Regions from separate parts of the Paenibacillus ottowii genome, predicted to be linked through region 2. Evidence: riboswitches for the same ligand, from Rfam matches in the RefSeq annotation. Region 2 holds a riboswitch; the other holds the start of a gene.
The links. Region 2 has a riboswitch for ZMP and ZTP ahead of ACQQ6X_RS12390 (bifunctional 5,10-methylenetetrahydrofolate dehydrogenase/5,10-methenyltetrahydrofolate cyclohydrolase). Riboswitches for the same ligand answer to the same signal wherever they lie in the genome.
Positions count from the first base shown of each region.

Region 1: it holds a riboswitch for ZMP and ZTP, as region 2 does, so the genes downstream of both, ACQQ6X_RS13545 (TIGR01440 family protein) here and ACQQ6X_RS12390 (bifunctional 5,10-methylenetetrahydrofolate dehydrogenase/5,10-methenyltetrahydrofolate cyclohydrolase) in region 2, are expected to answer to the same signal.

Region 1 covers NZ_CP191577.1:2,921,981-2,929,320, forward strand. The annotation lists gene ACQQ6X_RS13525 (ABC transporter substrate-binding protein) at 1-492, opposite strand, end outside; gene ACQQ6X_RS13530 (carbohydrate ABC transporter permease) at 508-1,344, opposite strand; gene ACQQ6X_RS13535 (carbohydrate ABC transporter permease) at 1,344-2,225, opposite strand; gene glyA (serine hydroxymethyltransferase) at 2,401-3,651, opposite strand; gene ACQQ6X_RS13545 (TIGR01440 family protein) at 3,772-4,359, opposite strand; ZMP/ZTP riboswitch at 4,566-4,647, opposite strand; gene ACQQ6X_RS13550 (low molecular weight protein arginine phosphatase) at 4,726-5,310, opposite strand; gene ACQQ6X_RS13555 (manganese efflux pump MntP family protein) at 5,394-5,954, opposite strand; gene ACQQ6X_RS13560 (L-threonylcarbamoyladenylate synthase) at 6,097-7,340, opposite strand, start outside.
Region 2 covers NZ_CP191577.1:2,635,195-2,642,534, forward strand. The annotation lists gene ACQQ6X_RS12365 (deoxynucleoside kinase) at 1-317, opposite strand, end outside; gene ACQQ6X_RS12370 (deoxynucleoside kinase) at 314-937, opposite strand; gene ACQQ6X_RS12375 (response regulator transcription factor) at 1,107-1,706, opposite strand; gene ACQQ6X_RS12380 (sensor histidine kinase) at 1,703-2,836, opposite strand; gene ACQQ6X_RS12385 (fatty acid desaturase) at 2,897-3,958, opposite strand; ZMP/ZTP riboswitch at 4,172-4,256, shown strand; gene ACQQ6X_RS12390 (bifunctional 5,10-methylenetetrahydrofolate dehydrogenase/5,10-methenyltetrahydrofolate cyclohydrolase) at 4,370-5,236, shown strand; gene ACQQ6X_RS12395 (cyclodeaminase/cyclohydrolase family protein) at 5,233-5,868, shown strand; gene ACQQ6X_RS12400 (stalk domain-containing protein) at 6,091-7,340, shown strand, end outside.

The DNA.
Region 1 (7,340 bases), 290 kb from region 2:
AATCGTTTGAGGCAGTTTGGTGATACCGGCTTTTTTGAACAAATCCTTGTTATAGACAAAACCAAATCCCTCCAGGTTCATAGGCTGTCCATAAATCTTGCCGTTAACTGTCATTGGCTTACGAGCAAAATCATCCAGGTCCTTCACCCATGGCTGATCCGACAAATCCTCCAAGTACTCAAACCACGTATCGCGATCCTGGTAGCCCTCATTTGTAAAAATGTCCGGCTGATCGCCTGAGGCGAATTTAGCCTTCAACGAAGCACCGTAGTCCGTCCCACCACCGACAGATTGGATATCCAGCTTGATGCCAGGGTGCGTTCTTTCATATTCAGCCTTCAGCTTGTTCAATGGCTCCGAAATCTCCACTTTAAATTGATAAATGTGTATCGTTTTAGTCCCAGTCTGTTGAGCCTTCGTATTACCACAACCTGTAAGCATACATGTGAGCAACAACATCAGGGAGATGACAAGCAACACTGTCTTTTTCATCCGATATCCCTCCCATCAGCCTTTAACCGCTCCGGCTGCAATGCCAGAAACGATATATTTTTGCATCACCAGAAAAAACACAACGATTGGCATGATTCCAAGTACCAGTGCCGGCAGTGCCAGGTCCCATTGCTTGGTATATTGACCAAACAGCATATAGGTCGCAATCGGAATCGTACGCAGCTCAGGGTCGTTCAAAATGAGTGAAGGCAGCAGATAGTCGTTCCAGATCCATAACGTGTTCAAAATAAGTACGGTCACGAACATAGGGAGCAGCAATGGACAAACGATGCGAAAGAACACCCCATAACGAGAGGACCCGTCCACTCTTGCCGCTTGCTCCACCTCAATAGGCACGGTTTTAATAAAGCCATGAAACAGAAACACCGATAAAGGCGCTCCAAAACCCAAATAGCACAAAATCAGTCCTGGTATGCTGTTGTTCAGGCTTAACACGTTGGACACTTCCATAAGCGGCAACATAATCGATTGGAAAGGCACGACCATCGCAGCCACAAGCAAACCGAACAGGAATCGATTAAAAAATGTGTCATGCCGAACCATTTGGTAGGCGGCCATCGAGCTGATCAGCAGCAGAAGCGCATTGCTGACGATCGTGACGATCAGTGAATTCCCGAGTGCGGTGGGAAAGTTTATTTTATTCCAGGCATTAGCATAGTTTTCAAAACGGAAGGTTGTCGGCCACGATGCGGAATGGGCCAAAATATCTCCAAAAGATTTAACGGAGTTCACGAGCAAAAAATAAAACGGAACTAGAAAGATCAACCCAACCACAATAAGCAATATTTCAGCTACCCATGTGCTTAAACGATAGTTCGATGTTTTTTCCATTACATTTCGACCTCCCTTTTCTTCGTGAGACGCACCTGAATGCTGGTAATGATCGCAACAACCACGAAGAAAATCATAGCCTTGGCAGTCCCCAATCCAAGTCGATTATTTGTAAACGCTTCATTATATATATCCAACGCTACAGACTCTGTCGCCTTGAACGGTCCCCCCTTTGTCAAAGCCAAATTCAACTCAAATACTTTAAAGGACCAGGATATCGCTAGGAACAAGCAGACGGTCACTGCTGGCATAATAAGCGGCACCACAATATGACGCAAAATCTGTCTTCGGCTCGCACCGTCAATTTGCGCCGACTCAATAAGGGCGTGCGGGACATTATTTAGAGAGGATATGTAAATAACCATGAGATAACCTGCGTATTGCCACACAAACACAATGACAGTCCCCCAAAAAGCAGTCGGCCCATCCCCTAACCACGGCAGTTTGAAAAAGGAAAGCCCTGTCGCCTCGCCCACCGCAGAAAAACCACGCACAAATATAAATTGCCAGATGAAACCGAGCAGCAAACCGCCGATCATATTAGGCATAAAAAACACCGTTCGCAGTGCATTGCGGGTACGCAATGGCTTTGTAAGCACATAGGCCAGAATAAAGCCAACCAGGTTCGTTAGAATGACGCCACATACGGTAAAACGGACCGTAAACCAGAACGCATTACGGAAATCCGGATCATCTCTAAAAATATGAATGTAATTCCCTATCCCGAGCCATCGGACATGTTCAGATACGCCATCCCAGTTCGTCATGGAATAATACAGCCCCAGCAGGAACGGAATGACCATAATCAAGACGAAAAACAACGCCATCGGTCCCACAAATATGAGCTGCTGCAATAATTGCGCGGATTTTCTTTGACTCAATGCAATCACTCCTTTGTCGTAGATCATGAAGGAAAATGCGCATAATCCTTACTGTAATCGCTTATTACCCAAAAACGTCGGTTCCGAGTCGTCTGAAATCAAAAAAAGCTTTCTCCCCTCCACGAACAGAAGGGAAAAAGCCTTATAAACATAAAGAATATGAAATGACGACGAATTAGTATTGCGTTCCTGGATAGATCGGGAACTTATCTGTCAACTCGCCAACCGCTTGGCTTGCTTTGGACAATACAGTGTCATCTTTTGGATTTTTAAGGGTATCTGCAATGATTTTACCAATTTTGACCATAGCTTCTTCATCCATACCACGAGAAGTTGCAGCAGGTGTACCAATACGGATGCCGCTGGTAACGAACGGACTTGTTGGGTCAAATGGAATGGCGTTTTTGTTGACCGTAATCCCCACGGAATCCAACACATGCTCCGCTTCTTTACCTGTAATATTCAAATTACGCGTATCTAGCAGCATCAAGTGATTATCCGTACCCCCGGATACAATGTTAATCCCCTCTGCCAGTAGTGTTTCAGCCAGCACCTGTGCGTTGCGAACTACGTTTTGCGCATAGGTTTTGAATGATGGCTGGAGCGCTTCACCCAAAGCAACCGCTTTGGATGCGATCACGTGCATCAGTGGTCCGCCTTGAGTACCCGGGAAGATAGCTTTATCAATCGCTTGCGCCCATGCTTTGCGAGTCAGGATCAGACCCCCGCGCGGACCACGCAGCGTTTTGTGTGTCGTTGTTGTCACAAATTGGGCATGAGGAACTGGACTTGGGTGAATTCCTGCTGCCACGAGACCTGCGATATGCGCCATATCCACCATGAACAATGCACCTACGTCATTAGCAATGGAAGCAAAAGCTTCAAAATCAATAGTACGTGGATATGCACTTGCACCAGCTACGATCAGACGAGGGCGGTGCTTGAAAGCTGCTTTGCGCACTTCATCGTAGTCGATGCGGAAGTTGTCTTCACGCACACCGTAAGCGGCAAAGTTGTACAACAAGCCGGAGGCATTAACCGGGCTTCCGTGTGTCAAGTGGCCGCCATGCGCCAGATTCATACCCAGCACAGTATCACCAGGTTGAAGAGCAGCCAGATAGACCGCCATGTTAGCTTGTGCTCCAGAGTGAGGCTGCACGTTCGCATGCTCGGCACCGAATAGTTCTTTCGCGCGGTCACGTGCAATATCTTCAACGACATCGACATGCTCACAGCCACCATAATAGCGTTTGTTCGGATAACCTTCAGCATATTTATTGGTAAGCACGGAGCCCATGGCTTCCATTACTGCTTCGCTGACGATGTTTTCGGATGCGATCAGCTCGATATTGTGGCGTTGCCTTTTTAGTTCAAGCCCCATTGCTTCCATCACTGCCGGGTCACTTTTACGCAGATGTTCCATCATGATTGATTACTCCCTCTCCATGGTCAAATTGTTGGGCATACAAGCAAATGCCTGCTCCTCTGTTGGGTACCTCATCATCAATGCAAAAAAATCAGTACAAACATGCCGACATGCCAAATGCTAATCGCAGTTTCCGCCGGCTTCTTGTTCCAGACTGTACACTGCCCGTTGTCCGCCAATAAGTGGAGGACGAGTGAACGCAGCCGTTACACGTGCTTCACCAATCCAGCGAAGGCTTGGGCGAAACGGAACGGCTATCGGGCGCAGATGCATGCCAATTAGCGTTTCGCCGATGTCTATCCCGGCATGAGCCTGTACGTTCGCTGCCAAACACGCATCGTCCATAGAACGATAGGCAACGGTAGCCATAGAACCCCCTGCTGTACGAACAGGAACGGCCGCAACCTCCATCAGTCCTAATCGCTCCAGTAGAGAACGTTCAACAACCAGTGCTCGGTTCAAGTGCTCACAGCATTGAAACGCCACATCAAAGCCATACTCTCTGCGAACGGACTCTACTCCAGACAACACTTGCTGAGCCACGTCGAGCGCCCCCGCCGTGCCGATGCGACTCCCAGCCACTTCACTCGTGCTTGCGCCAATAACCAGCAGGCGACCTGCTTTGAGACTCGCTGCCTCTGCAATTTCCCGCACGACAGAAGCGGTCTGTGCTTCGAGTGAAATCTCATGATCCAATTGTTCTACCATTGGAACCTCCTTTGGTTGAACAGCCTCTCAGAGACTAGGCATGGTCTATGCCACGAGTTCAACCCACTCTCTCCTGATCACAATCTGACTATATTATAGCCGATGTTTCAGATTTCGAGCAGAAAAAATGGAAGAACAAGAAGGCGACAGAAGATCTGCTGTAGCTCGTATACGAAAAAAGAGCAGTCCACACCTATGTGGAATTGCTCTTTTGCCCAGGCGACCGGCCGTATATCCGATGCTCCACCGTGGTTAATCCCACTTTTGTCGCCAGTTACACCGGATTCTCATTTTTCCACCTTATCTTAACGGATTAGCTGCTGAAAATCAACAAATTCCGTACAAAATAGAGGGATAGTGCCTATTTCATTCGGAAGAACCCTTTAACTTGTCCAATAACTTATGCAAAGCCGCACGGATTTCCGCTGCCGTGACATCGTAGTCCTCCCGCGAACCGCCAAACGGATCTGAGATATCGAAGCCCGGAATCCGTTGATGCAATTCAATCATACGTTCACGTTCCTCCGCCGATAACTCTTGTCCTAATGAAGCCATCAACTGCTGTGAAGCATACAAGCCATCTAACTCCTGTACATCATTCAGCACTGCTTCTCGGTCTTCCACATATTCCTTAAGCGTAAATACTTTCCCCGCCGTTTGGGGAAACCGCTGAACGACATGCTGTTTATGTCCTTGCGTCAAGGTTAAGATCAGATGTGCCCACTCGGCAAGCCCGTCGCTTAAAGGGGTTGAAGTGATCTGATCGGAAATATCGTGATCACGTAGAACCGCCTCTGCATGTCGGGATATCGGCGTGCCTTCCATCGCAGCTACTCCCGCAGAACGCACGTCCAGTTCCAATCCATGCTCAGCAGCCAATTTACGCAGCATCCCCTCAGCCATTGGACTGCGACAAGTGTTCCCTGTGCATACAAATAAAATATTCTTCAACGCCTTCACCCCCCGTATGTTAAAAATATATAAACAGAGGATTACTAAGATCCTGTATTTATTTTACACTGTCCACGTTAAAATCAAAACATAAACATAAAGCCGAATGCCAGCAATATAGCACCGCCCACCGCTTCTCCATAATCCCCCAGGTTGCGGCTGACCTTGCGCCCCAGCAATAGACCCAGCATGGCCATCGCTCCTCCGCAAAAGCCAAAGGCCAGAACAGTCAGTACCAGATCACTCTGGAACATCCCTAAAGACACTCCTACAGAAAATGAGTCAATGCTCACCCCAAGCGCAAATAGCAATAGACCCAAAGGCGACCGATGATCCAATACCTGTACGCCGTTCCCTTTAAAGGAGTTATATACCATATGCCCGCCCAAAAGGATGAGTAATCCCCCTGCGAAGTAGGTCGTCACATGGCCTAATAAAGAACTCATATAATGGCCTGTGAACATTCCCAGCAATGGCATCAGAATGTGAAAAAAACCAATCACAATACTGATGCGCAGTACGTCTCGCAGGCGTATCCCCTTCATACCGATCCCTACGCCCAGCGACAGCGCATCCATCCCTAGCGCTACCGCCATGATCAGAATCGTTACAACCTGCCCAGCATCGGCAGAGGCTGCCAGCATATCCATCCCTCCATTGTCCGTCTGTTCTTGTACACGTTATGCGGACAAGGGGCAAATCAGTACAAGCAGGCACTGAAAAGACCCAAAACAGAGACGAGGAAAGAGAAGAAATTAAAAGAAGAAGCTTCATTTTTTGCGGAAGCTACAGACGGATGATTCGATGACCTGCCGCTTTAAGCAGTCGATTCATGACGGCGTCTCCCAATCCTTTTGGCGGACAGGCTTCCGCCAAAATATAGGTAACGCCGTCCTCATCGCAGCGGCGCAGCACGCCGTATAGACGTTGCGCCGCCTCATGAAGCGCGTCCAGCCTGCCCAGCGTGTAGACTCGTTCTCCGGCGTAGTCAGCGGCATGCTCGTCAAACGCGAGCACCGCTGTGCGCTCTCCGCGCGCGGCAGCCTCCGCCAGCGCGGCGCGAATCCAGCCCGTCACTTCATCAGACGACGGGCCTTGCACCACACTCAAGCAGCCTCGCGGCGCATAGTGTGTATACTTCATGCCCGGCGAGCGCGGCGCCAGGCTATCGGCGTCCTGCCCCGGTGTAGCAGCCAACGCCGGGTCCAATACGACGGCGCGAGCAACCGCAGCGAGCTGTTCAGCTGTCACGCCGCCGGGGCGCAGAATGGTGACGGTTCCGTCGTCACCGACTTGCACTACCGTGGACTCCAGTCCCACCCCCGTGGGACCTCCGTCCAAAATGCCGCCGATGCGGCCCTCCAGGTCCTCCAGCACATGCTGTGCCAAGGTCGGACTGGGTCTTCCCGAGCGGTTGGCGCTTGGTGCAGCCAGCGGACAACCGGCTTCCGTGATCAAGCGCAGCGCGATCGGATGATCTGGCATGCGCACACCGACCGTGTCCAGTCCTGCTGTCACACGCGATGATAGTGCCTGTGGCACTACCGGCAATACGAGAGTCAATGGTCCCGGCCAAAAGGCACTCATCAGCGCTCGGGCTGTATCGTTTATTTCCGCTACCATACCGCTTAATTGAGCAGCATCGGAAATATGGACAATGAGCGGGTTATCGGAAGGGCGGCCTTTAGCAGCAAATACCGCCTCCACCGCCTTAGAACTGCGCGCATCGGCCCCTAACCCGTACACGGTTTCCGTAGGGAAGGCTACCGTCTCTCCAGCCTGGAGAAGTAGGGCGGCCTCTCGTATGCCCTTTTCCGCGACGATTTGAGCCTGCCCAGCCGAAAGTTCGGCAGAACCATCCCCGTCAGCGTGGTTCACCGAACCAACGGAATCCGCTTTTTCCACCTCAACAGACGATATAGTTGATATAGTCATGTCCTCATTAGGAACCAAGCACCTTACATCCCACCAATGTGTTTGAGAAGGCTGTAGCGCCTGCTTCTGCGCAGCTTTTTCCTTTTTCACAAAAC
Region 2 (7,340 bases):
GTTCCCTGATCGGCATGCATTTTCGCAAAAATGCCTGTGTCCTCATAGATGGAACGATCCTGTACAAAACCTCCACCCGACAAGAATATATTCTTTTGCTCCTTGAAGCGTTCCGCGAGAAAATAAATTTGCAGATGAAAGCTCCATCTTTCGAAATCGTGATAAAACTTTTCCAGATACGGATTATGATCGACTTGCTCTAACGAGGTTTTAAAACCAAGACGACTGGCCAAAGCGCCCGTTAACGTGGACTTACCTACACCCACCGTACCCGCTACCGTAATCAGGGCATTTGCAGGAATGTTGTAATTATTCACTCTATAAGCTCCTTTACATCGGAAACAATTTGTTCAAATTGTGCCTGGTTTTCTACAAAATCAATTTCATTCCCGTTCACGGTTAATATACGTGGGGCAGGTGACTGTTCGGCGAGAAACTGAATGCCTTTATCATAATCCGCAATCAATTGCTCTAGATAGGCAGGGTCCATCTCCTGTTCAAAGGAGCGTCCGCGCTTACGGATTCTGCCCAGCAAGGTATCCAAATCTGCTCTAATATAAATGATAATGTCAGGCTTGGGCATGTCATCTGTGAGTAGATGATAGATTTGGCGATATTTTTCGAGCTTCACACCTTTAAGTGTACGTTCAGCAAAAATCAGATTTTTATAGATATGATAATCTGATATTACAGGCTGGGCTTTCTCGATGTATTGCAGCCCAGTATCCTCTAGCTGCTTATACCGATTGCAGAGAAAGAACATCTCCAGCTGAAAGCTCCACTCATCTATATTTTGATAGAATTTATCGAGAAACGGGTTTTCCTCGACAATCTCTTTGATCATCGGCAAATGCAGCTCGGTTGAAAGCATCGAAGCCAACGTCGTTTTGCCTGCTCCAATCGGCCCTTCAACGGCTATAAATGGGGCTTGTTTCATGCGGTTCTGCTCCTCCTTGTACTCCAGTCCATCCTGTGGACAACTATCCTATTGTATCACAAGGAAGTACACTAGAGGCATAGCAAATCTATGGATAAACCAAAAAAACAGAGCAGCTACGTGTGGCTTTATAGCGTCCCTGTTCTGCTTCTTTTTTTTGGCCTGTCTCTCATTTGAACCAGCCTTTTTCATTAAAACGTGTAATCGCCTCAATTCGATTGCTGACATCCAACTTATCGAGTATGACTGAAATATAATTTCGCACCGTCCCTGTTGTTAAATACAGTTCACCGGCAATTTCCTTGGTATTCTTTCCGTCAGCAATAAGCGCCAACACGGTCTTTTCACGCTCCGTTAGCGGGTTGACCTCAGCATAAGCATCATCGACCAGTTCTGGAGCGTAAATACGTCGACCTGCCATAATGCTGCGAATGGAGGAGGCCAGTTCTTCACTGGGACTGTCCTTGAGTAAATAGCCGTGTGTGCCTGCCTTGATTGCTCGTTCAAAGTACCCGGGGCGAGCAAACGTTGTTAAAATAAGCACCTTGCAATTCAAGCCTTTGAGTTCCTCTGCCGCATCCAATCCGCTCTTGATCGGCATTTCGATGTCCATAATGCATATGTCTGGCTGATGGTGCTTCACCAGTTCTATAGCTTCTTCCCCGTTGCTTGCTTTTCCAACCACCTTCATGTCTTCTTCCAAGTCCAACAGGGAGGCTAGAGCACCCAGCAGCATACGCTGGTCTTCTGCGATGACGATTCGAATCATGACTCCACCTCCTCGACCGGTTTTTCAGTAATGTTGGGCACCTTAATGACCAGGGTCGTTCCTTGATCTAAACGTAGCTCCATACATCCGTTCACGAATTCGAGCCTTTCCTTCATGCCTTGCAGACCATTTCCCCGAAAAGCTCCATATTCTCCAGTAATCCCAACTCCATTATCCTGAATCCGCAGAGTCAATTCCTTACGAGACGGTTCAATGGTGATGGAGCAAGCGGTAGCTCCACTGTGTTTCACTACATTGGTTACAGCTTCCTTCATACACATACTCAGCACATTTTCATTCATTAATGACGTATGCTCCAGCTTGGGATCGCCTTCCAAGATCAGTTCGATATGCGCAGCCTTTAAAATTTGCCGAACCCGTAGCAGTTCATCCTCCAGTCTCATGCCACGCATTTGAGTAACCATTTCCCGTACTTCTTTTAACGCACTTCTCGCGGTAAAACGAACATCGTTAATTTCGGCATGAGCCCGTTCCGGGTACTGATCCAGCAGCTTGCCCGCCAAATCACTCTTCAGCCCAATGAGTGACAGCTTCTGACCCAAGGTATCGTGCAGGTCACGGGCGATTCTTTGCCGTTCCTCCAGCTTGATCAATTCCGATATTTTTTTATTAGCATCCTCTAATTGAACTTGAAGCCGATCACTTTTATTGCGATTAAAATTCGTAATCGGAAGAAGGATGACACCGATCAGATTGAGCAGGATAAAAGGAATCTGCTTAATAAAAACGGGATTCTGTGAAACAAAGCCGTAATTGATTAACCCAATCGTAATAACCATTAAAGTAATATACAGCGTTGTAAAAGCGGCCTTACTTTTCATATTACCAATCAGATACGCGATAAATATAGAAAAATACATATAGCTGAACAGCAGTGTCATCGTAATTGATATGGCGATCTGCACACTGGTCCAAAAGTATATGAGCCAACCTTGAGAGACAAAAGCCAGTACATAACAAGCAAAAAACACCAAAATAATCGCAGTACCCAGAATGATATGGCTTGTAGATGAGGAGCTAAAATAGTAAAAGGGCAGGATATAAAAGACGACCCATACATAAGGGCTGAGCCCCGTATTTCTTTGGAAAATCTGATACCACTTTTGCATCCTGCCACCCTTTTCTACTTCAGATATCCCTTATCTTATCATACCTATTTCCGTATAATATTATTTTCTTTCTGTGCCTACAACAGGAGTAGGAATGGGATTCGAAACGCCCACACGTTTGCTAAGCAGCGGCTTCACTTGTTTAAAGGTCAGAAAGGTTTTTGTACTTTCATCCCACAAACGAAACTTCAAAGATTGCAAACTGCTACTCATCGTGATCGTGGTCGCCTTTTGAAGCAACGGTGTCGCTTCATGCGCCTTTTCCAAATTGTAATTTGGCACTTTTGGGCTCAAGTGGTGAACGTGATGAAAACCAATATTGCCCGTAATCCATTGCAATACTTTAGGAAGCTTGTAGTAAGAACTGCCTTCTACGGCCGCATTAATATAACTCCACTCTTCATCATGCTCAAAATACGAATCCTCAAACTGATGCTGCACATAGAACAGCCAGATTCCCAACATACCAGAAACAAAAAAGATAGGCACCTGAACCAGAAGAAATGCCTGCCAGCCAATAGCCCAGCACAACAGTGCATACAAGGCGACAATGGATATATTCGTCACATACGTGTTTATTCTTTCTTTACGTTTGGCTGTCTTGACATTAAACCGATAGGAAATCAAAAAAGTATAGATCGGACCTAGTCCGAACATCACCCACGGATTTCGATATATACGATAGGCCAGCCGTGTCCATGTGGAAGCCGCTGTGTACTCTTCTACCGTAAGCACCCACATGTCCCCTGTGCCTCTTTTATCCAGATTACTGCTGGTTGCATGGTGGATCGCGTGACTATTTTTCCATTGATGATAAGGGCAGAGCGTAATAATCCCTGTAATCGTTCCCACCATATCGTTCAGCTTGCGACTTTTGAAAAAAGATTGATGACCACAATCATGAAAAATAATAAAGGTCCGTACCACAAATCCAGCCGCAATCATAGTAATTGGAAGCGTCAGCCAGTAAGAAACCGCCAGGCTAAGATAAGCGGCATACCACAATAGGATCAGCGGTCCCAAGGTATTGATGAGTTGCAGAACGCTGGATTTCGTGTTTATTTTTTCGTAGGGAGCCATATTTTTTTTCAATTGAGCTAACGGGAGTTGTGTCATACCCATTATGATCCTCCTTTAAAATGCAGCCCATACCTTGATCTTTGTCAGGCATACATGTTGTTCTAAGCTCAGTATAATGAGATCGCTAAATTCGCTGTAGTCATAAACGTCAGTTCGAGTATATGACATTTGTCATATAGGCAAGCTGTATCATCTGTTTTCCAAACGTTAGCGGGTTTCTTTTCTAATGATTATTTGTTAAAATGTAAGATATATAACGCTGTATGTGACTGGCGAAGTCAGTGGAATCAACCACGAGGGAGCATACAAACAAAGCGTACCGTTCGCCTGGGAGAAGTATTTGCAGAGGATTCGTCTGTCTTGACGACCTTGTGCAAATACTTTTTTTCGTTTTAGAAGACCATGACACCCTGTTGATTCTATTATGCGATAAATTCAGAGGAGGCTCGGACTATGGCTATTATTATGAAATCCAAAGAAGCAGCTGAGCAAGTGTATGCAACGATCCGTTCCCAAGTAGAGCAAATGAAACAGCAAGGACACCGTCCCCATCTGGCGACCCTGTTGGTAGAGGGTGATCCAGCATCTGCATACTATGCACGGACCAAGCAAAAAATAGCAGAGAAGCTGGGCATCTCATTTCATCTCCATACGTTTGATCGTCATGTTAGCGAAGCAGAACTTCTGCACCTGATCGGCACCCTAAATGATGCATCCCATGTACATGGCATTATGCTGGAGCTTCCGCTTCCTCAACATCTTTCCGCCTCCGTTATTAAACAGTCCATCGCCCCCTACAAGGATATTGACGGAATTACACCTGATAACAAGCTGGCTACCGTAACTGGTGACGCAGGGCTATACCCTGCTACACCTCAAGCCTGTATCGAGCTGCTCAAGCATTACGGCCACTCGTTGGCAGGCAAAAATGTCACGCTCGTGGGGATCGGGCAGACAGTGGGCCTTCCTCTTTTCCACATGCTGCAAAGAGAAAATGCCACCGTTACCGCCTGTCATGCAGGTACGCGTGATATTGCAGAGCATCTGAGCCATGCAGACATCGCCTTCGTCGCAGTCGGATGTCCTGATGTGATAACGCGGGATATGGTTCACCCCGGTTTGATTTTGGTAGACGCAGGAATAAATGAGACACTGGAGGGAAAAATCGTAGGTGACGCTGCTCCGGACGTTGTAGAAAAGGTACATGCCATTTCTCCCGTGCCCGGTGGTGTGGGTACCTTAACGACTGCAATTTTGTACAAAAATTTGCTCAAAGCGATACGTCTGCAACACTACTCCAGAGAGGTGGTTTATTCATGAGTGAACTATCGTGGAATCAGTCCATCGGACATTTTCTAAAAGAAGCTGCAAGTGCAGCGCCTACCCCCGGTGGAGGAAGTGTATCCGCGCTGGCTGCGGCACTAGGCGCAGCTATGACCTCCATGACCGCCAACCTTTCGCAAGGAGAAAAATACGCGCAATTCCGTGAACGAATGACGCAAGTCATTAGCAGTATGGAAAGATTGTCTACACATTGCGAGGAACTAATGGCCGCAGACATCCAATCCTTTGAACAGTACATGACCGCGCTGCGTTTGCCCAAAGAAACAGACGAAGAAAAACGCTATCGTACCCATTCCTTACAAACAGCAGTGATTGCTGCCATTGAGGTACCTATGCGCCTGCTGGAAGTATGCCGGGACGGATTATCACAAGCCTACAACATTGTGGAAATATCCAATAAAAATGTGATATCTGATCTGGGCATCGGTGCGATTCTGTTCGAAGCTGCCGCTCAATCCGCCCTGCTTACCATTGACATTAACCTTGCCTCGTTCAAAGACTTGGATGTCAAACAAGCCTACGAAGCCAAAACAGCCGCACTCCTCCGTGAAATCGCACAAATCAAAGAGCAAACCTTATTGACTGTGCGCAGTCGAATTGTTATCTAATCTGCTTATAACTGTGCACAAGCTGTAATAACCAAAATATTCTGCCTATTTGCTAACAGAAAAACCTCCAAACCATCTTTAATCGTTGGGTTTGGAGGTTATTTTATTGCAATTCATTAATTATGGAAAACTTTTCTATACTTTCTTCGTCTATGGATAAGGGACATTCTTTAAGATCATTTTTTCTCTTATATACATGGATCAAGAAATGAGGGAAATCGTATGAAAAGACGTGCTCTATTACTCAGTATAATTACGTTATTACTGCTCAGTCCCAGGGCCTGGGCGGCCGGAGATAATTCCACATCCCATATTCGCTCCTATGATTCCGGGAGTCTGACTCAATCCGATGGAAGCTTGTGGCTATGGGGCTATAATCAATCCGTACCGACTCGTGTAGAGGGCAAGCCGAACGTTGTAAAAACATTCTCTAATATTATCAACGAAGGCGATCTGGTATTTACCTTGCAAGACCACTCTGCCTGGTATGTGCCTAGAAACAACATTGCTGAATCCGTAAATTTTGCTCCCCTGGAAGGATTACAGAATCTCGTAGCTGTAAGCAGTTTAAATGACCATGTACTCGCTCTGAATAACGAGGGGAATATATTTTCAGCTGATCGACTCAAAGATAAAAATACCTTTGATCCTTTTCAAATCCTGTCTGGCATCGACGAGGTTGCCGATATCGATAGTTACTATGAAGAAAGACCCAATTATGAGGAACGCTGGATATTTCTAAAGAATGACGGCAGTGTATGGAAAAACACAAAAGCCTTGCAGGGCTTCGAACCTATTTCATCATTAAAAGATATTACGGCAATTGCTAAAAATATAGCCTTAAAAAAAGACGGCACCGTATGGACATGGCCCAAAGAATTTGATAAAAATGTAGCTCCGTCCGAAGCGTTAGCCGTATCACAAATTCATACCTTATCGGGCATCAAGACAATCAAGGCTAATAGATATTCCAATCTCGCGATTGATCAGCAGGGCCAGCTATGGTTCTGGGGGGCTACCGTTACAGGTGCCTTAGACAATACAACCTATCACAACGATAATACACCTGTATTATTAAAAGGGGTGCAGAATGTTAAAGACGCCTTTTTCGTTGAACGCTCCATCCTTGTTCTCACCACTGCTGGTAATGTATATGTTGCATCTCTAGATGGCGAAAAGCTATCATCCCATGTCCCTTTTACATTACTTGCTCAAAATATTCAAAGCATCAAAGCAGGCCCACGACACATCATCATGCAAAAAGCCGATGGCGCTTTGTGGGGCTGGGGGGTTAACAAGCACGCGCAACTCGGTATAGGCGATTATGAATTTCTTTATAGTACGCCAGTTCCTGTGCAAAAGCCGATTCTCGTCCGTCTCAACAATACGCCTGTCCCCCTAAGTAACGGTGTAATTACGCGCAACGGGCAGGCGTTTATTCCCCTCCGCTCCGTATTTGACAAACTAGGGGC